DNA from 4 places in the Mesorhizobium sp. Cs1299R1N1 genome. Region 4 is predicted to be linked to each of the others. Evidence: riboswitches for the same ligand, from Rfam matches in the RefSeq annotation. Region 4 holds a riboswitch; each other region holds the start of a gene.
What was found. A riboswitch is a leader RNA that binds a small molecule or an ion and turns the genes downstream of it on or off. The one in region 4 is predicted to bind cobalamin.

Region 1 (5,622 bases), on a different contig from region 4:
GCGGCGAGCGCGAAGGCATGCTCCTGGTTCATCGGGGCGCAATAGTCGAGCCGGTCGAGATAAGGCACCGCCTGCAGATAGGTCTTGGCCTCGATCAGCTTTTCCGTACCACGATGCAGCAGGCCGATATGCGGATCGACGCGATCGACGACTTCGCCGTCAAGCTCCAACACGAGGCGCAAAACGCCATGCGCGGCAGGATGCTGCGGACCGAAATTGATATTGAAGTTGCGGACGGAGGTTTCAGCCATTTACTGCTTTGCCTTCTCATCCCCGGGCAGCACGTAATCCGTGCCTTCCCAAGGGGAAAGAAAATCGAAATTGCGGAATTCCTGCTTCAATTCCACAGGCTCGTAGATGACGCGCTTGGCTTCGTCGTCGTAGCGCACTTCGACGAAACCGGTCAGCGGGAAATCCTTGCGCAGCGGATGGCCTTCGAACCCGTAATCGGTCAGCAGGCGGCGCAGGTCCGGGTGGCCCGAAAACAGCACGCCATAGAGATCGTAGGTCTCGCGCTCGAACCAGTCGGCGCCGGGATAAACGCCGGTGATCGACGGCACCATCGTCTCTTCGTCGGCCTGCACCTTGACCCGGATGCGGACATTCTGTTTCGGCGACAGCAGATGGTAGACGACGTCGAAGCGCTTGGCTCGCGACGGATAGTCGGCACCGCAGACATCGATGATCGAGATGAACTGGCAGCGCGCATCGTCGCGCAGGAAGGTCATCACTTCGACCAGGTCGCGCGGCTCGACATTGATGGAGAGCTCGCCATAGGCGAGCACCGCGTCATTGACGCGGCCGATCAGCTTCTCGCCGAGATAGGTCGACAGTTCGCTAAGGGATGCGGCCATGGATTTACCGTTCGATCGTGCCGGTGCGGCGGATCTTCTTCTGCAGCAGAAGAATGCCGTAGAGCAGGGCTTCGGCGCTCGGCGGGCAGCCGGGCACATAGATGTCGACCGGCACGACCCGGTCGCAGCCGCGCACCACCGAATAGGAATAGTGGTAGTAGCCGCCGCCATTGGCGCAGGAGCCCATCGAGATGACGTAGCGCGGCTCCGGCATCTGGTCGTAGACCTTGCGCAACGCCGGCGCCATCTTGTTGGTCAACGTGCCGGCCACGATCATGATGTCTGACTGGCGCGGAGACGCGCGCGGCGCGACACCGAAGCGCTCCGAATCGTAGCGCGGCATCGAGGTGTGGATCATCTCGACCGCGCAGCACGCCAGACCGAAGGTCATGAACATCAGCGAACCGCTGCGCGCCCAGGTGATCAGCGCCTCGGTCGAGGTGACCAGAAAACCCTTGTCGGCAAGCTCGTTGTTGATTTCGAGGAAGAAGGGATCGTCCTCCCCCACCGGCTTGCCGGTGTTGGGATCGATGATACCCTTGGGCTTCGGCGCGACGAGGGTGCCTGAACTGTCGTTCAATCCCATTCCAGCGCTCCTTTTTTCCATTCATAGGCAAAGCCGATGGTCAGCACTGCCAAAAACACCATCATTGACCAGAAACCGAGCATGCCAATCTTCGAGAAGGACACCGCCCAGGGGAAGAGGAAGGCTACTTCCAGGTCGAAGATGATGAACAGGATCGACACCAGGTAGAAGCGGATGTCGAATTTCATGCGGGCATCGTCGAACGAGTTGAATCCGCATTCATAGGCGGACAGCTTCTCGGGATCCGGGTTGCGGTAGGCTACCAGGAAGGGCGCGGCCAGCAGCGCCAGACCGACCACCAGCGCCACGCCGATAAACAGGACGATGGGCAGGTACGAACTGAGGAGTGCGTTCATGCAGCGGCTTTCCGTTGGCGCCAATCCACGTTGATTACAGCACCGGACCTTAATGCGGAAGCGTGACAGTTTAACCGCTGAACCGTTTTAAGGAGCCTATGCTGCAACGCGGCGAGGGTTAGCGCAGCACTTCCAGCGAAGCAAGTCAAACCTTGTTCAAAACACCGAGCTGGACGGCAATCCGGGAGAAACTGGTCCCATACGCTCCTGTTTGATTTCCTTCGCCATTTACTCCACTTTTCTCTCCTGACAGGGTTGCCGCCAAAACCCTGCTAGCATGGGCTGGAATCACGCCTCGCAACGACGCCAGACAGGTCCATCAGGGACGCATCCGCATGAAGGAAAAGATCTCGCTTGCCGCCGCCCGGCGTATCGCGCTCGCCGCTCAGGGGTTTCTCGATCCCCGCCCCGCCGGTACGCCCGACCGCCGCCACTTCGCCCGCGTTCTGTCCCGCACCGGCCTGCTGCAGATCGATTCCGTCAGTGCGGTGGTTCGCGCCCATTACATGCCGCTCTATTCGCGTCTTGGTCCCTATCCCCTCGCTTTGCTCGACAACGCCGCCGTGACCCGCAAGCGCTCGGTCTTCGAATACTGGGCACATGAGGCCTCGTTCCTGCCGGTCGAGACCTACCCGCTGATGCGCTGGCGCATGCGGCGCGCCGAGCAAGGCGATGAAATGTATCTGGGGCTGGCCAAATGGGGCCGCGAGCACGCCGCCTACATAGAAGAGATCTACCGCGAGGTCGTCGCACGCGGCCCGGTCGCCGCTTCCGCGCTGGAGGGCCAGAAAGGCTCCGGCGGCTGGTGGGGCTGGAGCCACGCCAAGCACGCCTTCGAGTGGCTGTTCTGGGCCGGGCGCATCACCACGGCGCACCGGCGCGGCTTCGAGCGCTTCTACGACCTGCCAGAGCGGGTGCTGCCGCAGGCGATCCTCGATACGCCGGTGCCCGCAACTGAAGACGCGCATCGTGAATTGCTGCGCATCTCCGCCCGCGCCCACGGCATCGCGACATCGGGCGACCTGCGCGACTATTTTCGACTCTCCCCCGCCGACATGAAAGGCCGGCTGGAGGAACTGGTCGAACTCGGCGAGTTGCTGCCGGTCCGCGTCGAGGGCTGGGACAAGCCGGCTTACCTCTATAGGGACGCGCGTTTGCCACGCAAGATCGAGGCCCGCGCCCTGCTGGCGCCGTTCGACCCCGTTGTCTTCGAGCGCTCGCGCTCAGAGCGGCTGTTCAATTTTCACTACCGGATCGAGATCTACACCCCGGCCGACAAGCGCCAATACGGCTATTACGTCCTGCCCTTCCTGCTCGGCGACAGGATCGTGGCGCGCGTCGACCTCAAGGCAGACCGACCGGCAAGTGTACTGCGTGTCCATGCTGCTTACGCCGAGCCCGGCGCATCGCCCGGAACCGCCGCTCAGCTCTTCGAGGAATTGAAGCAGATGCAGGGCTGGCTTGGCCTCGAACGCATCGAAGTGACGCCTGCCGGCGATCTGGGCCCGGCGCTGTCCGACACCGCGGTGTCGTAAGCTCGCGTTGACACCGCTGCCCGCAAGAGCCTAAATCGGATCCAGACGGTCTCCTCTCGGCAAAGGGAGGAGCCAAGAGGGAATGCGGTGCGGGATTGAAAAATCCCAAATCCGCGGCTGTCCCCGCAACTGTGAGCGAAGAGCCAAGGCCGAAAGCCACTGGGATTGTCCCGGGAAGGCGGCTACCCAAGGCGATGACCCGCGAGCCAGGAGACCTGCCGTCTGGAATGCAAGTATCCGATCGCCCGGCGGGTTTTCCGGGCAAGGAGCCTGATTTGGATCGCGACAGCAGTTTTTCGGCTGAAACAACGGACATTTCGTCCGGCGAGGATGATTCCCTGGCCGGCATCACTGTCATCGTCTGCGCCTCCTGTCGCGACGAGACCGGCTCCGACGCCCATCCCCGGGCCGGCGAACTTTTGGCCGAAGATACGCGCCAAGCCGCCTCGGGCGACACCATCCGCATCCGCACCGTCGAATGCCTCGGCAATTGCAAACGCCGACTGAGCGCCGCGATCCTGCGTGACGGCTGCTGGAGCTATGTCTTCGGCGATCTGACCACGACCAGCGGCGCCGATCTCGTCACCGGCGCGAAACTCTTCGCCACCTCCAGCGACGGCCTCATTCCCTGGCGGGGCCGGCCCGACAGCCTCAAGCGCGGCCTCGTTGCCCGCATCCCTCCCCTCGACATGCTGAAAGACTTGATATGACCGCATCCGTTTCCCGCGTTCCCTGCACCGTCGTCACCGGCTTCCTCGGCGCCGGCAAGACGACTCTTGTCCGCCATCTCCTGGAAAACGCCGGCGGCAAGCGTATCGCGATCATTGTCAACGAGTTCGGTGACATCGGCATCGACGGCGAAATCCTCAAGGGCTGCGGCATCGACACCTGCCCTGAGGAAAACATCGTCGAGCTGGCCAATGGCTGCATCTGCTGCACCGTCGCCGACGATTTCGTGCCGGCGCTCGACCAGATCCTGTCGCTGACGCCGAAGGTCGACCATATCCTGATCGAAACCTCGGGCCTCGCTTTGCCCAAACCGCTGGTCCAGGCTTTTCAGTGGCCGACAGTGAAGAGCCGGGTGACCGTCGATGGCGTCATCGCCGTGGTCGATGGTCCCGCACTTGCCGAAGGTCGCGTCGCCAACGACATGGACGCCCTGCAGGCGCAGCGCGCCGGGGATGAAAGCCTCGACCATGATGATCCGGTCGAGGAGGTGTTCGAGGACCAGATCGCCTGCGCCGATCTGATCATCCTGTCGAAGAGCGACCTGATGGACGCCGCCGGTTCGGCCCGCGCCAACGCCATCGTCAACGAACACTCCGCACGCGCCGTGAAGATCGTGCCGACGTCTCACGGCAAGGTCGATCCCTCGGTGCTGCTCGGGCTTGGTCTCGCCGTCGAGGACGACATCGAGAATCGCAAATCCCATCATGACGGCGCATTCGACCACGAACATGACGACTTCGACACGTTCATCGTCGACATCCCCTCGATCGCCAATCCGGACGAACTGGCAAAACGCGTCGCCGCCGCCGCCGAACAGGAAAACGTGCTGCGGGTGAAAGGCTTCGTCGAGGTCGGTGGCAAGCCGATGCGGCTCCTGCTGCAGGCCGTCGGCCCGCGCGTCAATCATTACTACGACCGCGCCTGGACCGCCGGGGACGACCGCCGCTCGCGCCTCGTAGTCATCGGCCTCAAGGGGCTGAACCGTCCGGCGATCGAACGTATCCTCGCCGGCTGATTTCAGGCACGGGCCGCGATGCACATCCTCACCACGACCTCCGCCTCGCTCGACGATCTCGCCGAGCCTGTCGATCTCCGGCAGACGCCGGCGGATATCGTGGCCTTGTCCTTCACCGACAGCGATCTCGCCGGACTGGCGGCTGCATGGAAGGCCGACGCCGATCGCCCGCCGTCGATGCGGCTCGCCGCACTGCGCGACCTGCGCCATCCCATGTCCGTCGATCTCTGGATCGACAGCGTCGCCCGCCATGCCAAGGTCATCATGGTGCGCATCCTCGGCGGCTACGACTGGTGGCGCTATGGCTGCGACCAGCTCGCGGCAATCGCCCGCGAGCGCGGCATAAGACTGGCTTTGCTTCCGGGTGAAAGCCATGACGAGGATCTCAGGCTGATCGAAGCCTCGACTCTGCCGCGCGCCGAACTGGACGGCCTGCTCGGCTATTTCCGCGAGGGCGGCCCGGCCAATATGAGCGCGCTGGTGCACAGGCTGGCAGGCCTGGCTGGACAGGATACGCCCGTCGCCAGTCCGGTCAGCGTGCCTAAGG
Region 2 (5,622 bases), on a different contig from region 4:
AGGGTAACAAGCGGGTGGGCCATCCCCTTGTCCATCACTCCGTTGATCAGGAATCTTAGCTGAGGAAACACAAGTGCCGTCGAAAGTGCTATGGCTGCGAGCGCGAAAGAATCGAGCCGGTAGAGTGGAAGAACCAGAAGAAAGCACAGTCCGTAACAGGAGAGGACCACACGCACCGGCGTTCCGATCTCTTGCAGCAGCATACCTAAGCTTAGCAGGATGAGCGCGCGTATCACCACTTTGATCTGAGCTTGGCGACCTGCTTGTGCTGTCTTTGGGACCCTTCCAGTGATGAGGACAAGGGAGAACCCCGCCAAGAAGGCGAAGAGCGCGGAAGAGCGACCATGAGCGAGTTCTAGAATAAAGCCGGTGACCCCCCCTTCGCGTGGAGAGGGTCCGACATGTGCGGCGTACATGCCGAACACAGCCAATCCGCGCGCCAGGTCGACGCCGACAAGTCGGTTTGCCGGCGAGTGACGACCCGAATTGGCACCTCCTGCCACACGGGCGTTAGCCTCCAAGGTCGAATTGTGTCGAAAAAAGCTCATGGCGTCCTCGAGTGCGTTGGCGACGCGTCGCCCGGGGGATAAATCCGAGCGCGCAGCAAGCTCGTGGCCGCAAGACGCACCCTAACGGGAACAGGTCACCGCAGCGTGGGGCGGTCGCGCAATCAGCCGACACGACTGCGGGTTTGGCGAGCTGGGTGGTTGATTTCTCCTGATCCGAGGCGGAGCCGGGTTGTCGCTAGGCACGCACATGCCGTGCCAAAGCTGTCGAGATGCTGATCGATAGGCCGGAATGTCGGATATGCGACGAACGACTGACATCACGAAGTGAGGCGGCACGCCTTTTTCGGCGACGGGACTGACGACGACCAATTCAAGAAGCTGGCGAGCGAACGCCGGGCACCTGTGGACTTCGCTCGACAAAGATTGGGGTACAGCACGGCGCCGTGAGCTCACGGGCTTAGAATCATGCGACGGATACTCTCTCAAAGAAGCGCCGAAAACGCCTTCAGTGGCTTTCCGTTGTGACTTACCGGCCGTCGTGTTTGCGCCAGCAGTCGAATACGGCCGAAGACAAGCGGTTATTGTTGGCTTCTGATGCCCCCGCAGCGCGGCAAATGGCAAGCTCTGTCGCCACGAACCCGGCTTGTCGCGGCGAGCGTGCAGGCAAGAGCGATTTGGCTCTGCGACGGACTGCCTGCGTGGAAAAAGGCGGTTCTTATAGGCTGCCGTGCGACTCGGTGCTTCGCAGGTTTGGAACTGGCGCGGGCCGGCCTTCGGACAGTCGTCCTTTTTGACAGCGGCATTCTCAAGCTGGCAAGACCTGGGCTGGTCGATGGCGCTGACGAGGCCGAGCTGTGGATCGCGGAATGCGGGTTCAGCCTGGAATGGGATCTCGCGTAGCAACCGCGCGCGATCTCGGTTGCCGTACGGCGGCGTTTCGGCGGGCATTCTATGCCGCGTCCGCGCCGAACAACTGGTCGTCGATTACGGGTCGATGCTCGCGCCGACCGATGTGGAGATCATAGACCCAGGCGCGAAGACTGTTCGGCGACCGCACAGCCATCGCCGGGCAGGCAAACAACAAAGCGATTGAGATCTGGCTTGTCTATGCAGTCGTGCCAGGATGACTTGATGCTGTCGCTGAGCCCGAGCATCTCGGTTGTCCTCCAGTTTCGAGGTCAACCAATGGTTCATCGCGGACCGATGCGGCATCACGCGATTGCGTGAGGCTAGCTGATCAGCCCCAGGCGGAAAGCTGTCGTGACGGCCTGCACGTTGTTTGTCACACCGAGCCTCTGGCGCATCAATCGCAGATGCGTATCTGCCGTGTTGCGGCTGACGTTCAGGCGATCAGCGACCTGCTCCACGGTGAGGCCTTCGGCAACCCAGCGCAGGACATCCTGTTGTCGAGGTGACAGACGCACTGGTTTCGAGGCCTGTTTGCCATCCGCAAGAAGGGCCGCGCATCCGAAGGCGCAAGCGGCGACAAACTGAAAGGCGAGACGGTCGTGAGGACCCGGCTCGAGCTTCTCCCCTGCAACGGAAAATCCAACCGGCTGTCCGTTCAGTGTCGCGAACGGAATCGTAAAGCCGTCACGCAGATTAAACTCTGATGCCTCCGCCATGATCTGTCGCCCGAAGGAACAAACCCGGGAAACTTGATCAATCTCGCTCCACCGGAAGGGCGTGGTCCCACGCTTCACAAGCTGAATGGTAGGGTCGCGATGGAGATAGCCTTTGGAGAAATAGCGCTCGGACCATTGCCGTGGCCAGGCGTCGAGCAGCACATGGGAAATCTGCTCGCGCCTCAGCGCACGCGGCGGTGGGATCGGTCCTGCCAGGACGTTTCTGGCGCCAAACCGCTCGGCATAGGAAATCAGGTGCTGGCAGATTTCCTGCTGGCTTGAACTCTTGCGGATCTGATTGAGAAACTCGAACGTGTCATCGAGGTGCCGACGCCAAAGCGCAGGTGCTTCCATAACGCATTGCTTCCATGATGGTGATGGTAGTGGGTGGTTTGGGGCTCTCGGGTGGGATTGCAGGCATCAAGCTGCCGCATTGCTGGCCGACCGGTGCTGGTCGACAACTCTCCTCGATTCTTTTTGCACCAGTTGAGCGAGTTGCTCGGGGTAGGTCGACCGCGGATGCCAACCGCGAAGCCGGCCGACCGATCCGTTCCCTCGCATGTATTGTATTGCCGGATGCCGGGCAATGGCGTGTGCTTGCATCTGCCTATGCTCATTTCGAGTATATCGGAAATGTTGCTTCCAGCATGGTCGGAGTCAACCCCCAACAACAGGCGGTATGGCCCTGCAACAGTTCGCCATCAGGACAGTGGGGAGGAAGCGGAAGGGCTTGCCTTCGCGCTCTTCAAGGATGGTCGCATTCAATCGGCTTCGCAGCTATCACCCGTACGAGCGACAACAAAATCGAATAACGGCATAAAGATTTGTTTATGTCCGCTTGACAGGAATCTTCCCTTCGGCCAGTGTCGGATTGTCGTGGTTCTCTGATCCGGTTAGTCGCATCAGAGCTAAGAGGGAAGCCGGTGAAGATGCCGGCGCTGCCCCCGCAACTGTAAGCGGCGAGCCAAGCCCACTCAAGTCACTGAGGCTATGCGCCTCGGGAAGACGGGCAGAGGTGTCGACCCGCGAGCCAGGAGACCTGCCTCGGCGAACAAGGTCCACAGGCGGGGTGTCTCGGTGGGCGTGGTAACCGGCTTTGTCTGCTTGCCAACGTCTGCCTTGCGTCCAGCCCCAATCATCGGGGTATGGTATGTCTCTCTCTCGGAAAGTTCCTGTTGCCACACTTGGCGTGCCGCGCATTGGGCGCCGTCGCGAGTTGAAGCGCGCGCTGGAGGCCTACTGGTCGCGAAAATCTTCTGCTGCCGACCTTCTCGAAACGGCGCGGGCGCTGCGTGTCGCGAACTGGACTGAACAATGCGACCGTGGCGTGACCATAATTCCGTCCAACGACTTCTCGCTCTACGATCATGTGCTCGACACGGCAACAATGGTCGGCGCTGTGCCGCCACGTTATGGCTGGACCGAGGGGGAAGTCTCGCTCGACACTTATTTTGCCATGGCGCGTGGCAGCCAAGGAGAGGCTGCCGGACTTGAACATGCCAATCACAGTGACGCGGTTACCGCGCTGGAAATGACCAAGTGGTTCGACACCAACTACCACTACATGGTCCCGGAGCTCGTCGACGACCAGGCCTTTGCTTTGTCGTCGGCAAAGCCGGTGGATCACTTCCTTGAGGGTAGGGCGTTCGGCGTTCACACCCGCCCGGTCATTCTTGGGCCCGTCACCTTCCTTAAGCTGGCAAAGTCGCCCATTCGAGACTTCAACCCAATTGCGCTGCTCCCGCGGCTGCTGCCGGTCTATGAGGAACTCCTGCGCCGCCTGAAAGTGGCGGGCGCCGACTGGGTGCAGATCGATGAGCCGGCGCTCGTGCTCGACCTTATTCCAAACGAGCAAGACGCGTTCAATTTTGCCTACGACCGTCTTTCCAAAGCGGCCCCGGAGCTAAAGATCATGCTCGCCACCTATTTCGGCGGATTGGACGGCAATCTCGAGACCGCTCTTTCGCTTCCTGTGGCGGGCCTGCATCTCGACCTTGCACGCGCTCCTGAACAATTGGAGGCGGTGGGCCGCCTTGCCCCAAAAGGCCTGGTGCTTTCGCTTGGCCTGATCGACGGTCGCAACATCTGGCGTGCGAATCTGCGCCCCATCCTCGACCGGATCAAGCCGGTCGTCGCGGGTTGGCCCCTGGAGCGAGTGGAGATCGCGCCTTCGTGCTCACTTCTGCATGTGCCGATCGACCTGGAACTGGAAACAGCGCTCGATAAGGACATAAAGTCGTGGCTCGCATTCGCGGCGCAGAAGATGGACGAACTGACCACGATCGCCCGGGCCTTGTCCGAAGGTCGGGAGGCGGTTTCAGCAGAGCTGGAGTCCTCCACCCAAGCAGCCGCCGCGCGTCTGACGTCCCCGAAGGTGCATGATCCGCTGGTCGAAGGACGCCTCGCCTTTATCGACGAAGACATGACGCACAGGAAAAGCGGCTTTTCTGAGCGCTCCAGGCTTCAGGACGAAACGCTCCGCCTACCGCTTTTCCCGACTACGACGATCGGCTCTTTCCCGCAAACGCCCGAGATTCGCAACGCCCGTGCCGCCCATGCAAAGGGAGAGCTGAGGTATGTCGACTATGAGGCGTTCCTGAGGAAGGAGATCGAAGCAGCCATCCGTTGGCAGGAGGAGATCGGCCTGGATGTGCTGGTGCATGGCGAGTTTGAACGCAACGACATGGTGCAATATTTCGGTGAGCAGCTCTCCGGATTCGCCTTCACGCAGCAGGCCTGGGTGCAGAGCTACGGGTCACGTTATGTGCGGCCGCCGATCATCTTTGGCGACGTGTCGCGTCCCAATCCGATGACGGTGCGCTGGTGGCGGTACGCTCAATCGCTAACAAATAAACCCGTTAAGGGCATGCTCACCGGCCCGGTGACGATTCTGAACTGGTCCTTTGTACGCGACGATCTGGCGCGCTCGGTCGTTTGCCGCCAGATCGGGCTCGCCCTACGTGGCGAAGTGAGTGATCTCGAAAGCGCTGGCGCCAAGGTGATTCAAATCGACGAAGCTGCACTGCGCGAGGGCTTGCCGCTGCGCAAATCCGAGTGGAAGCATTATCTCGAATGGGCCATCGAGTGCTTTCGGCTCGCTTCCACGGGCGTGTATGATGTGACCCAGATCCACACGCACATGTGCTACTCCGAATTCAACGACATAATAGACGCGATCGCGGCGATGGATGCGGATGTGATCTCCATCGAAACCTCGCGCTCGCAAATGGAGTTGCTCGATGCCTTCGAAAAGTTCAATTATCCGAACGAGATCGGACCGGGCATTTATGATATCCACTCACCGCGGGTGCCTGGCGTCGACGAGATGACGAACCTGCTCTCGCAGGCGCGACAGCGCCTTCGCGACAGTCAGATTTGGGTTAACCCCGATTGCGGCTTGAAGACACGTCGGTGGGAGGAAGTCCGTCCGGCACTCATTAATATGGTCGAAGCCGCGCGTTTTCTGAGAGACGCACCGAGGGCCGCCT
Region 3 (5,622 bases), on a different contig from region 4:
CGTGGCAGCGCCCACCGCACCCAGCCACACATTGTCCCAGCGCGCCAGCCCAAGCCCGCCCATGGTCCAGAACAGCACCGAATGGGCCGCGCGCTGGTCGCCGGCAAAAACCAGATAATTGGTCAAGGCCGTGAACATGAAGGAGACGGCAAGGCCGGCGAGAATCAGCCGCTCCGGACCTTGCCCCCTCACCCGCGCCACCAGCAAGAGCACGATGGAAGCGGCGAGTATGCCGCCGGTGAACGCAGCCACAGGCAAGGTCCAGATGCCGAAACTGTCGCCGAGGACCGTGATGACGGAAACCGCGCCGGCAGCGGCTCCCGACGACAGGCCGAACAGGAAGGGGTCGGCAAGGTCGTTGCGGGTCACCGTCTGCAAAAGCGCGCCGACGATGCCCAGCCCGCCGCCGACACAGATCGCCAGGATCGTGCGCGGCAGCCGCAGGTCGACGACGATCCTGCCGACCGGACCCGATATCTGAGGTTCATCCAGCCCGATGGAACGGCCAAGGGCGGCGACGACATCGGCTAGAGGTATCAGCGTCGAGCCGTAGGCGATCGACAGCAGCGCCAGCGCGACGAGCGCCACCGCGCCCACCGTCATGGCCAGCGTGAAGCCCTTGTGCCCTGAAAGCGCGCCGGATTTGTGCTCCCGGGCGAGAGCCATCAGAACGCTTCCGGATGCATCGCCCTGGCGATCTTGCCGATGGCGTCGATGTTCGCCGGTCCTGGCGTCAGCTCGGCGTAACGAAGCGCCACGAAGCGCTCGTTCCTGACCGCGTCCGTCTCTTTCATCGCCGGGTGCGCCTTCAGGAAATCGAGCAGTTTCCTGTAACCGCCGCCGTCCTGATAATCGAGCAGGATGAGGAACTGCGGATTGCGCGCCGCCACCGTCTCCCAGTCCGTGTTGCCCCAGCTCGTGTCCATGTCGGCCATGATGTTGTCGCCGCCGGCTGCCGATATCATGGCGCTGGGGATGGCGAACTTTCCCGCGGTAAACGGCTTGTCCTCGCCGGAATCGTAAAGGAACACGCGTGTTCCCTTGGCGCTGCCGACCTTGGCGATGATATCGGCGAGTTGCGCCTTCCAGCCGGAGACAAGCTTCTCCGCTTCTGCTTCCTTGCCGAAGATCTTGCCCAGCTTTTCGATGTCGCCATAGAGCAGGTCCATGGAGGCGGCCGGGCGGCTCCTGTCGAGATGGACGCAGCTTTCGGTCAGCACCAGCGTCTTGATGCCGTGCGGAGCAAGCGTGTCGGGGGTCACGTCGCCGCCAGGCTTCATGCCGTAGTACCAGCCGGCGAAGAAGAAGTCGGGCTCGACGGCGAGGAGATTCTCCAGCGTCGGATATTTCGGTGCCAGTTCGGGAATGGAACCCTGCTCTGCCTTGAATTCGGGACCGACTTTATACCATCCGGTGATACCGGTCAGGCCGACAATCGACGGCTGCAGCTTCAGCGCGAAGACCATCTCGGCCATGTTGAGATCATGAATGACGGCGCGCTTTGGCGGCGCGTCGAAGGTCAGCGGCTTGCCGCAGCTGTCGACGGTCACGGGGAAGGCAAAGGTCGTCGAGGCCAGCAGCGAGAAGACGAGGGACAGGGCGAGGCGTTTCACGGACTTTGCTCCTTGGTTGAACCGTGTCGGATAAGGATGGATTTGGTCAGGACGGCGGTGCGGCGCGGTTCGGAAGCTCGAACACCGTCAGTTCGCGGTCCTCGGTGGGATGGCGCAGGCGAAACACGTCGATGCCGAAAATCTCGCGCATCAGATGTTGCGTCAGCGCCTCGTGCGGCGGCGCCAGCGCATACAGCCGGGCCTCGTTCATCACCGCCACCTTGGTGGCGAAGGGTGCCACCAGCGTCAGATCGTGCAGCACCGCGATCACGGTCATGCCGAAGCCGGCCACCAGTTCGAGCAGTTCCGCGCGGGCGCGCGGATCGAGGTGGTTGGTCGGCTCGTCGAGGAACAGGATTTTGGGCTTCTGCGCGATGGCGCGTGCTAGCTGGGCGCGTTGGCGTTCGCCACCAGACAGCGAGCCGATGGCCCGGCCGAGCAGCGGCAACAGGCCGGTCCGGTGCAGCGCATCCACGACAATGTCGCGTTCCTCGCCGCGGCGCCTCAGGCCGGCATGCGGGACGCGGCCAAGCTCGACATAATCGATCACCGCCAGCCGTGGGTCCGGCTGGTCTGTCTGGCCCACGACGGCGATATACAGGGCTCGCTCGGCGGGTGAAATCCTGTCCAGGCGTCGCCCGCCAAGCTTCACCTCTCCCGAGCTTGGCCTGAGCATGCCGGACAACATGCGCAGCAGCGTGGTCTTGCCGGCGCCGTTGGGGCCAATGATGGCGAGGCGGTCACCTGACGTCACCGACAGGCTGACCGCATGGACCAGATGCCGGCCATTCGCCGTCGCGCCCAAGTCGTGCGCATCGAGAAGCGACGCTGTCATCGATTGCCATCCGCCAGCTTGCCGGGTCCCGGGATGCGAGCCAGCGTCTTGCCGGCCAGGCGCGGCGGCCGTTGTCCGGAATTGCACCAGCCGTCGGGAAGCGAGGCGTAAAGCCTGGCAAACCGCACGAGATCGGCAGCGTCGGCCTGCGCATCGATCGACCCGAAGAGATAGGCGGCCTTGCCGGGCGCCTGGAAAGCCACCACCAGGGGACGCGCGCAACCCGCCATGCAAGCCACGCCCTCGACCGTGAAACCAAGCGCCACGTCAGGCTGGGCCGAGAGGCGAGAGCGCAACTCGGTGCGCAAACCTTCGCCCGACCTGACGCCGGTCGGCACGTCGCGGCAAAGGGTGCACACGATGATCTGGTGCATGGGCCCGGGGTGAATACGATCGATTGCGCCGTCCAACTTCCCGTCACTTTCAAAACTGGCGACGGAAGGATGTTGGTCGACCGGCCGACATGACCGATGTCCACGTTTCCTCCCGGCACACCCCGTCCGGTCAACACAGTGATGGCAGGTCTCCTGGCTCACGGGTCTGTGCGCAATCCTGCCTTCCCAGCCTTGCCGGCCAGTGGCGTTCCGGATCTTGCTCGCCGCTTACAGTTGCGGGGGCAGCCGCGGCCTCGACCCAAAATCGGATCTCACCGCGTTCCCTTTTCACCCCTCGCCTTTCGGCTCGGGGACCATCACGAGTCGCAGCCTAGGCCGCGCGCGGCGGCGAGGCAAGGCAGTCGTTTGTTTTGTTATAACAGAACCAACAAATGGTCAATCGCTGTCGCGGGCGATCAGTTCCAGCGGCCAGACCTCCCTGATGGTCTCTGGCCCGGCGGCCCCCGCAAAAGCCGGTAGCGACGCCAGCAGCATTTCGGCGAGCCTCCGTCCCATCGGCTGCAGCGCCGGGCGGAAAGCAGTCAGCGCCGGCGAGAAATAGCGGCAGAGCGGCGTATCGACGATGACGGTCACCGCCATGTCGTGACCCGGTTTGATACCCATCTCGGCCAGCGCCTTGCAGCCCCCAAGCGCCATTGCATCATTGTTGAAGATGATGGCGGTCGGCGGGTCCTTGCGGCGCATCACCTGGGGTGTCACTTCGTAGCCACCGGCCTCGTTGATGAAGCCGTCGGCAATCAGGCCGGGATCGACGGCGATGCCATGCCGGCGCAAGGCCTTGCGGTAGCCGTCGAGGAACAGATAGCCGAAATTCAGATCGAGCGATGGGCGGATGGCGGCGATCCGGCGATGGCCGCGCGCCACCAGCCGATCGACCGCGTCGGCGCCTGCTTTTTCGAAATCGAGATCGAGCGAGGGGTAGGCCTTGTCGCCGGAGCGGCTGCGGCCGAGCGTGGCGAAGGGGAAGCCGGCCTGGGTCAGATAGTCGATGCGCTCGTCCTCGCGCCGCGTCCAGGCCAGCACCACCGCGTCGGCACGGCGCGTCTCCACGACACGCCGCAGGCGCTCCTGCTGATAGTCGCCCGGCGCGCCCATCACCACGATGAGATCCAGCCCGCTCTCGGCGAGCCGGCCCTGCAATCCAGTCAGGAACGGAATGAAGAAAGGCTCGCCATATTCCTGGTCACCCGGATGCGGCTGCAGCATGAAGGCGATCGAGTGGGTAGCGCCTTGCCTGAGACTGCGACCGGACTGGTTCGGCGAATAGTTGAGAGCCCTGGCCGCCTCGAGAACGCGCTGGCGCGTGTCGGCATTGACGTCGGCGCGGCCGTTGAGGGCGCGCGACACCGTGCCGATCGAAATGTTCAGGTGACGGGCAAGGTCGTGAATGCTGGACGCCAAGTGACTGTTCTCCCCTTGCTTGGCTAGCACCGGTGACCGCCCGGGCCAAGGCGCAACGACGATTTTCATGGGCGGCCGATTGACATTCTACGCCTTCGGGTGTGTTCTCGTAAACGTTTACGGAAAAACGTTTACGGTCACGCCGTGAACGCCGGGACGATCGGCCTGGAGGGGCCGAGAGGAGGAGCGCTGGATGATCGACGCCGTTCTGGTCGGCTGCGGAGCGATGAGCAAGGCCTGGCTCGATGCCGCGCGGCAAATCGACGGGCTCGCCATTGTCGGCCTTGTCGATCTCGATGCCGACAGGGCGAAGGCCAGGGCTCGCGAGTACGACCTTGGTGGTGCCGTCACCGGCACCAGTCTCGATGCCGTGCTCGACCAGACCCGACCGCAAGCGGTCTTCGATGTGGTGGTTCCCGCCGCCCGGCGCGACGTCGCGTTTTCCGCCTTTGCCCATCATTGCCATCTGCTGACGGAAAAGCCGCTCGCCGATAGCCCGGAGAATGCCCGCGCCATCGTCCAGGCCGCCCGCCAGGCCGGGCGCATCCATGCCGTCGTCCAGAACCGCCGCTATGTCACCAATGTCAGACGCATCCGGAGATTTCTGGACTCCGGCGCCATCGGCAAGCCGACCAGCATCCACGCCGACTTTTTCGTCGCGCCACATTTCGGCGGTTTTCGCGAGGAGATGGCCCATGTGCTGCTGCTCGACATGGCGATCCACACATTCGACGCCGCCCGTTACATGGTCAATGGCGAGCCGGCCGGCGTCCATTGCCAGGAATGGGAACCGGCCAATTCCTGGTACCGACAGGGCTCGTCGGCCAGCGCGGTCTTCGATCTCGGCGACGGCAAGGTCTTCACCTATGCGGGCAGCTGGTGCGCGGCAGGCTTCCGCACCAGTTGGGAGGGCAGCTGGCGCATCGTCGCCGAGCGCGGCAGCCTGATCTGGGACGGCCATGACGGGTTGAAGGCGGAAGCGGTGGTGCCGGGCCGCGACGGCATGTTCGACAAAATTCAGCCAATCGAGGTGCCGGCGCTCGATCCCGCCGACCGCGTCGACGGCCATCTCGGTATCATCAGGGATTTCATGCGCGCCATCGAGACCGGCACCGAGCCGGAAACGCGCGGCGCCGACAACATCAAGAGCCTGGCCATGGTCTTTGGCGCCATCGAGAGCGCCGAAACCAGACGCCGCGTGATGATCGCAAAGGAAGCACAATGATGCCAAACCCGCTCCTCGACATCAGGATCGGCACCATGGTGCGGGCCAACCTCGACGACCCGGCCGCCTATATCAAGGCAATCCTGCCGCTCGGCTTCGAGAGCATCCAGCCCTTCTTCTGGCAGACACTGGGTGGCAAGGACCTGCCCCGGC
Region 4 (5,622 bases):
TGATGATCGACGAGGTGCTGTCGCATACCGCCGATATCCATCCCTGGTTCATGGAAAGTCGCTCGAGCCGCACCAATCCGAAGGCCGACTGGTATGTCTGGGCCGACGCAAGGCCCGACGGTACGCCGCCCAACAACTGGCTGTCGATCTTCGGCGGCTCGGCGTGGCAATGGGACACCAGCCGCCAGCAATATTACCTGCACAATTTCCTGGCCGAGCAGCCCGACCTCAACTTCCATAGCCGCCAAGTCCAGGACGCGCTGCTCGACGTCACCCGCTTCTGGCTGGAGCGCGGCGTCGACGGCTTCCGTCTCGATACCATCAATTTCTACTTCCACAGCCAGGGGCTGGAAAACAATCCGCCGCTGCCGCCGGAAGAGCGCAACGACCAGACCGCGCCGGCGGTCAACCCCTACAACTACCAGGATCATATCTACGACAAGAGCCGGCCGGAGAACCTTGCTTTCCTCGAGCGCTTCAGGGCGCTGCTCGACGAGTATCCGGCGACCGCCGCGGTCGGCGAAGTCGGCGATTCGCAGCGCGGGCTGGACGTGGTCGCCGCCTATACCGCCGGCGGCAAGCGCGTGCATATGTGCTATTCCTTCGACTTCCTGGCGCCGGAAAAGATCAGCGCCGCCAAAGTGCGCTCGGTGCTGGAAGGCTTTGGCAGGGTGGCCAGCGACGGCTGGTCGTGCTGGGCGTTTTCCAACCATGACGTGATGCGCCCCGCCTCGCGCTGGGCCGCCGATGAAGCCGACCCGTCCGCCTATCTCAAGGTCATCTCGGCATTGCTGATGTCGCTGCGCGGCTCAGTCTGCATCTACCAGGGCGAAGAACTCGGGCTCGGCGAGGCCGACCTGCGCTTCGAGGACCTGCAGGATCCCTACGGCATCCGCTTCTGGCCGGAATTCAAGGGCCGCGACGGCTGCCGCACGCCCATGGTGTGGGATGGCGGCGCCAGGAATGGAGGCTTCTCCCCGGCAAAACCCTGGCTGCCGGTGCCGGCCAAGCATCTGTCACAGGCGGTCAACGTGCAGCAAGGCGACGAGACCTCCCTGCTTGAGCATTACCGGCGCTTTCTCGCCTTCCGCCGCGCCCATCCGGCGCTGGCCAAGGGCGACATCACCTTCGTCGAAAGCGAGGGCGACACCGTCGCCTTCACCCGCCGGGCGGGCAATGAGGAGGTCGTCTGCGTTTTCAATCTGGGCGCCAGGCCGGCGAAGGTTGACCTCGGCAACCGAACCCTGCAACCTTTGGCGGGACACGGGTTTTCCGGGCAGGCGAGCACCGGTTCGGTCGAACTTGGCGGTTACGACGCCTGGTTCGGACGCATAGGCTGAAACATCTGAGGAATCACTGGAGGAAATCAATGGCCGATGTCAATTTGAGACAAGTGAAGAAGTCCTACGGCAATCTCAACATTCTCCACGGCATCGACCTCGACATCAAATCGGGCGAATTCATCGTCTTCGTCGGACCGTCGGGCTGCGGCAAGTCGACCTTGCTGCGCTCGATCGCCGGGCTTGAGGAAATCACCTCGGGTGAACTCAGGATCGACGGCCAGGTGGTCAACGACGTGCCGCCGTCGAAGCGCGGCATCGCCATGGTGTTCCAGTCCTATGCGCTCTACCCGCACATGACCGTCTACGACAACATGGCCTTCTCGATGAAGATCGGCAAGGAAAGCAAGTCCGAGATCGACAAGCGGGTACGGCAGGCAGCCGAGATCCTGCAGTTGACCAAATATCTCGACCGCCTGCCCAAGGCGATGTCCGGCGGCCAGCGTCAGCGTGTCGCCATCGGCCGCGCCATCGTGCGCAATCCGAAAGTGTTCCTGTTCGACGAACCGCTGTCGAACCTTGACGCGGCGCTGCGCGTCGCCACGCGCATCGAGATCGCCAAGCTCAAGGAATCGATGCCCAACACGACCATGATCTATGTCACGCACGACCAGGTCGAGGCGATGACGCTGGCCGACCGCATCGTCGTGCTGAAGGATGGCCACATCGAGCAGGTCGGCACGCCCATGGAGCTCTACAAGAACCCCGGCAACCTCTTCGTCGCCCAGTTCATCGGCTCACCGGCCATGAATATCCTGCCGGCGACGGTCGACAAGACGGGCAATCCGACCATCGTCAGTCATGTCGGCGGACGCAAGGCGACGGTACCGATAGCGACGCCTGCTTCAGCAAAGGGAGCGGCGGTCAGCTTCGGCGTGCGGCCGGAAGATCTCGCGATCGCCAGTGGTAGCGATTATCTGTTCGAGGGGACGGTCGATTATCTCGAGCAGCTCGGTGAGGTTCAGCTGGTCTATATCGACATCGGCCGTGCCGACCTGCCGCTGGTGACCAAGTTGCCGGGCAATGTCGAGGTCAAGCGCGGCTCGACGCTGCGGCTGACCGCCAATGCCGGCGACCTTCATATCTTCGATGCGGATGGACGGTCGTTCGCCCTGCAGGAAGCGGAAGCAAAAGCCGCCTGAGACCACAAGCTGTCTTGACAACGCAAAAAGAGAGCGGCGGGCAAGCCCGCCGCTCTCTTTTGTATATCACCACGGCTGGTTAGTTGCTGCCGAAGAGGTTGCGGTCTGCGCCCTGAGGGGCGGACTTCTGTACGTCGCCCGACGAATTGAGCAGCTTGTAGACAGGCGATTCGCTCTTGCGGGTCGAGCCCGTATGCGAGGTGTCGACGTTGACGGTCGCCAGCTTGTTGATGTCGGTGTCGCCAACGTTGTCGTTGCCGGCATAGGCGCTGCCAGCGGCAATCAGAAGAGCGGCGGCGGTAAGAACAATCTTTTTCATTTTGGTACTCCGATTTTTTCGAATTCAAGGGGCGGGCTGATCGCGCCGTCCTTGCTTGAAGAGATGTTAGTTGTTGCCGAACAGGTTGCGATCGGCGCCGTGCTGGACGGGCTCCTGGCTGGCAGGAGCCGACTTGTCGACCGACGCGGTGTACGAGTTGTCCACCGCGGCGGCAGGCTGGTTGGCACCGTTGGAGCCATAGTTGTCGCTGGCAAAAGCGCTGCCGGAAATGGCCAGAACGGCGGCGGCGGCAATAAGGATCTTGTTCATTTTAGACACTCCTGAATTTCTTGAATTCCACCGGATCGGCGGGCAAGCCCGCCGTCCGTGGGGACAGGCCGTTAGCGGCCGAAGAGGTTGCGATCGCTGCCCTGAGCAGGCGTCTGAGCAACAGGCTCCGACGTCTTGGTGGAGGTGGAAGCGGTGTACGAGCTGTCCACCGCGGCAGCAGGCTGGTTGGCGCCGTTCGAACCGTAATTGTCGCTACCAGCGAAGGCGCTGCCGGAAACAGCCAGAAGGGCGGCGGCAGTGAGAATGATCTTTTTCATTTTTTGGTACTCCAGTATTTTTCCATCCGTCTAGCGGCGTGTCTTGGGATTAAATCGCGTCGTTCGGACAGCCCCGATGTGGGAGAGCACCCTTGCCGTTTCCAATCACGAAGTTGTTCAGCGTGGACCATGACTCCACCACTTGAAATTGTACCAGCGCTTTCCACATCTCTTATTTTCTCGTGTAATATCAAATTGTTAGCTTAAAGCAGCACCTCGATCACCAACTGTGTCGGAGGCTCGGCGTTCACAGCGTCTTGCACGCACCGTCAACAGAAACGAACCGTTCGGTTCGATTTTAGTCCCTGCTAATAGTCACTTTTTGAAACCGTTAACCTATTTGCTGCCGGCAAAAGGGTGGAAGAGGGTGCCGGCGCGGCTTGGCGACAGAAGGCGATTCCAACGGCTACAAGCCTGTCATGACGATCCAGCATGCGTGTCGCGCCGCATGGATGCGATGTCGCTTTCGTGCCGATGTCGCAAAGCCTGTCGTGGTTAGATCGGGCATCTCAGGTGCCGCTGCGAGACGACGGAGTGGAGAATTGGGAAGCCGGTCAGATTCCGGCGCTGCCCCCGCAACGGTGGTGGAGTTCAAGTCGCAACGGGAGACCACTGGGCGAAAGCCTGGGAAGGTGTCGCGATGGTCCGCAAGGACAACTCCAGAGCCCGGAAACCAGCCCGAGATCGCTAGAACTCGACTGATCGCGGTGGGCGGTCAAGAGGCGGATGGTGTTTGTCCGGCTTTTCGCCGATCTGCGCCCAGTCCTTCCTCAATCACCACCAGTTCAGTCCTTGAAACTGAGGACAGGACATGGACGCGCGCAACGACATGCTGAGGCTCTTGAACAGCCGCAGACAAGGCTTTTCGCTGGAACAGCCCTTTTACACCGACCCGGACTACTTCAAGCTGGACATGGAGTTGATCTGGTATCGCGACTGGCTGTTCATCGGCCATGATTGCGAATTGCCCAAGCCGGGCAGCTTCATCACCGTGCAGATCGGCGATTATCCGGTCGTGCTGGTGCGCGATCAGCAGGGCAAGATCAACGCCTTCCACAATTCCTGCCGCCATCGCGGCAGCCGCGTCTGCAACAGTGACAAGGGCACGGCCGCCAAACTGGTCTGTCCCTATCACCAATGGACCTACGAGCTCGACGGCCGGCTGCTGTTCGCCCGCCAGATGGCCGATGGATTCGACAAGAGCCAGTACGGCCTGAAGCCCGTCGCCTGCGAAAGCGTTGGCGGCTACATCTTCATCTGTCTGGCCAGCGAGCCCGCCGATTTCGCGCCGATGCGGGCGATGATCGAGCCCTACCTTTTGCCGCACCGGCTGCGTGAGGCAAAAGTCGCCTTCGAGAGCACCATCATCGAGAAGGGCAACTGGAAGCTGGTCTGGGAAAACAACCGCGAATGCTATCATTGCGCCGGCAACCATCCCGAACTCTGCAAGACCTTCCCGGAAGCACCGACGGTGACCGGCGTGCAAGGCGCCGACAGCGATCCGGAGATGCTGGCGCACTGGGCGAAATGCGAATCGGTCGGCCTGCCGAGCAAGTTCCGCATCGATCCGGCCGGCCAGTATCGCGCGACCCGCGCGCCGCTGCTGCGCGATGCCGTCAGCTACACGATGACGGGAAAGCGCGCGGTCGAGAGGAATCTTTCCGACAGCGTTTCAACCGACCGCATCGGTTCGTTGCTGCTTTACCACTATCCGACCACCTGGAACCACATCCTGGGCGACCACGCCGTCACCTTCCGGGTGCTGCCGATCAGCGCCACGGAAACGGCGGTGACGACCAAATGGCTGGTGCATAAGGATGCGGTCGAGGGCGTCGATTACGATCTCGCAGAACTCACCCATGTCTGGACCGAGACCAACGACCAGGATCGCCGCATCGTCGAGGAAAACGCCTTCGGCATCCTGTCGCCGGCGTATGAGCCAGGCCCCTATTCGGAGCTGCATGAGGGCGGCGTGATCCAGTTCGTCGAGTGGTACGCGTCCTTCATCGGGCCACGGCTTGCCGAAGGCGGCCGGCCGGCCCTGCGCAGCGTTGCCTAAGGCATATCGCTAAAGACGGCGGTTTTGGGCATGCGCGGAACAAAAGGGACAACAGGATGAATGCGATGACGGACCTCGGCCTCTATCGCCATCTCGACCAGATGGCGCCCTGGAACGACAGGCTGCAGGTGCTGGAAGTGACCGGCGTCACCGACGAGGCGCCCGACGTGAAGACATTCACCTTCCGCTCCGACAACCAGACCTGGTTCCGCTA

Region 1: it holds a riboswitch for cobalamin, as region 4 does, so the genes downstream of both, O7A70_RS18530 (DUF1636 family protein) here and O7A70_RS20715 (aromatic ring-hydroxylating oxygenase subunit alpha) in region 4, are expected to answer to the same signal.
Region 2: it holds a riboswitch for cobalamin, as region 4 does, so the genes downstream of both, metE (5-methyltetrahydropteroyltriglutamate--homocysteine S-methyltransferase) here and O7A70_RS20715 (aromatic ring-hydroxylating oxygenase subunit alpha) in region 4, are expected to answer to the same signal.
Region 3: it holds a riboswitch for cobalamin, as region 4 does, so the genes downstream of both, O7A70_RS14130 (DUF1636 family protein) here and O7A70_RS20715 (aromatic ring-hydroxylating oxygenase subunit alpha) in region 4, are expected to answer to the same signal.

What each region holds. Positions count from the first base shown of each region.
Region 1 covers NZ_JAPYKR010000008.1:56,184-61,805, reverse strand. The annotation lists gene O7A70_RS18555 (NADH-quinone oxidoreductase subunit D) at 1-251, opposite strand, end outside; gene O7A70_RS18550 (NADH-quinone oxidoreductase subunit C) at 252-854, opposite strand; gene O7A70_RS18545 (NuoB/complex I 20 kDa subunit family protein) at 859-1,440, opposite strand; gene O7A70_RS18540 (NADH-quinone oxidoreductase subunit A) at 1,431-1,796, opposite strand; gene O7A70_RS18535 (winged helix-turn-helix domain-containing protein) at 2,132-3,331, shown strand; cobalamin riboswitch at 3,361-3,568, shown strand; gene O7A70_RS18530 (DUF1636 family protein) at 3,607-4,041, shown strand; gene cobW (cobalamin biosynthesis protein CobW) at 4,038-5,075, shown strand; gene cobN (cobaltochelatase subunit CobN) at 5,094-5,622, shown strand, end outside.
Region 2 covers NZ_JAPYKR010000002.1:705,994-711,615, forward strand. The annotation lists partial or broken gene O7A70_RS06775 (heparan-alpha-glucosaminide N-acetyltransferase domain-containing protein) at 1-548, opposite strand, end outside; gene O7A70_RS06780 (helix-turn-helix transcriptional regulator) at 1,739-2,488, opposite strand; cobalamin riboswitch at 2,995-3,195, shown strand; gene metE (5-methyltetrahydropteroyltriglutamate--homocysteine S-methyltransferase) at 3,285-5,622, shown strand, end outside.
Region 3 covers NZ_JAPYKR010000005.1:408,923-414,544, forward strand. The annotation lists gene O7A70_RS14115 (FecCD family ABC transporter permease) at 1-666, opposite strand, end outside; gene O7A70_RS14120 (ABC transporter substrate-binding protein) at 666-1,613, opposite strand; gene O7A70_RS14125 (ABC transporter ATP-binding protein) at 1,660-2,448, opposite strand; gene O7A70_RS14130 (DUF1636 family protein) at 2,445-2,822, opposite strand; cobalamin riboswitch at 2,949-3,156, opposite strand; gene O7A70_RS14135 (LacI family DNA-binding transcriptional regulator) at 3,219-4,244, opposite strand; gene O7A70_RS14140 (Gfo/Idh/MocA family protein) at 4,438-5,469, shown strand; gene O7A70_RS14145 (sugar phosphate isomerase/epimerase family protein) at 5,466-5,622, shown strand, end outside.
Region 4 covers NZ_JAPYKR010000009.1:160,669-166,290, forward strand. The annotation lists gene bglA (beta-galactosidase BglA) at 1-1,340, shown strand, start outside; gene O7A70_RS20695 (ABC transporter ATP-binding protein) at 1,370-2,482, shown strand; gene O7A70_RS20700 (DUF680 domain-containing protein) at 2,562-2,801, opposite strand; gene O7A70_RS20705 (DUF680 domain-containing protein) at 2,868-3,071, opposite strand; gene O7A70_RS20710 (DUF680 domain-containing protein) at 3,143-3,349, opposite strand; cobalamin riboswitch at 3,844-4,045, shown strand; gene O7A70_RS20715 (aromatic ring-hydroxylating oxygenase subunit alpha) at 4,161-5,408, shown strand; gene O7A70_RS20720 (hybrid-cluster NAD(P)-dependent oxidoreductase) at 5,474-5,622, shown strand, end outside.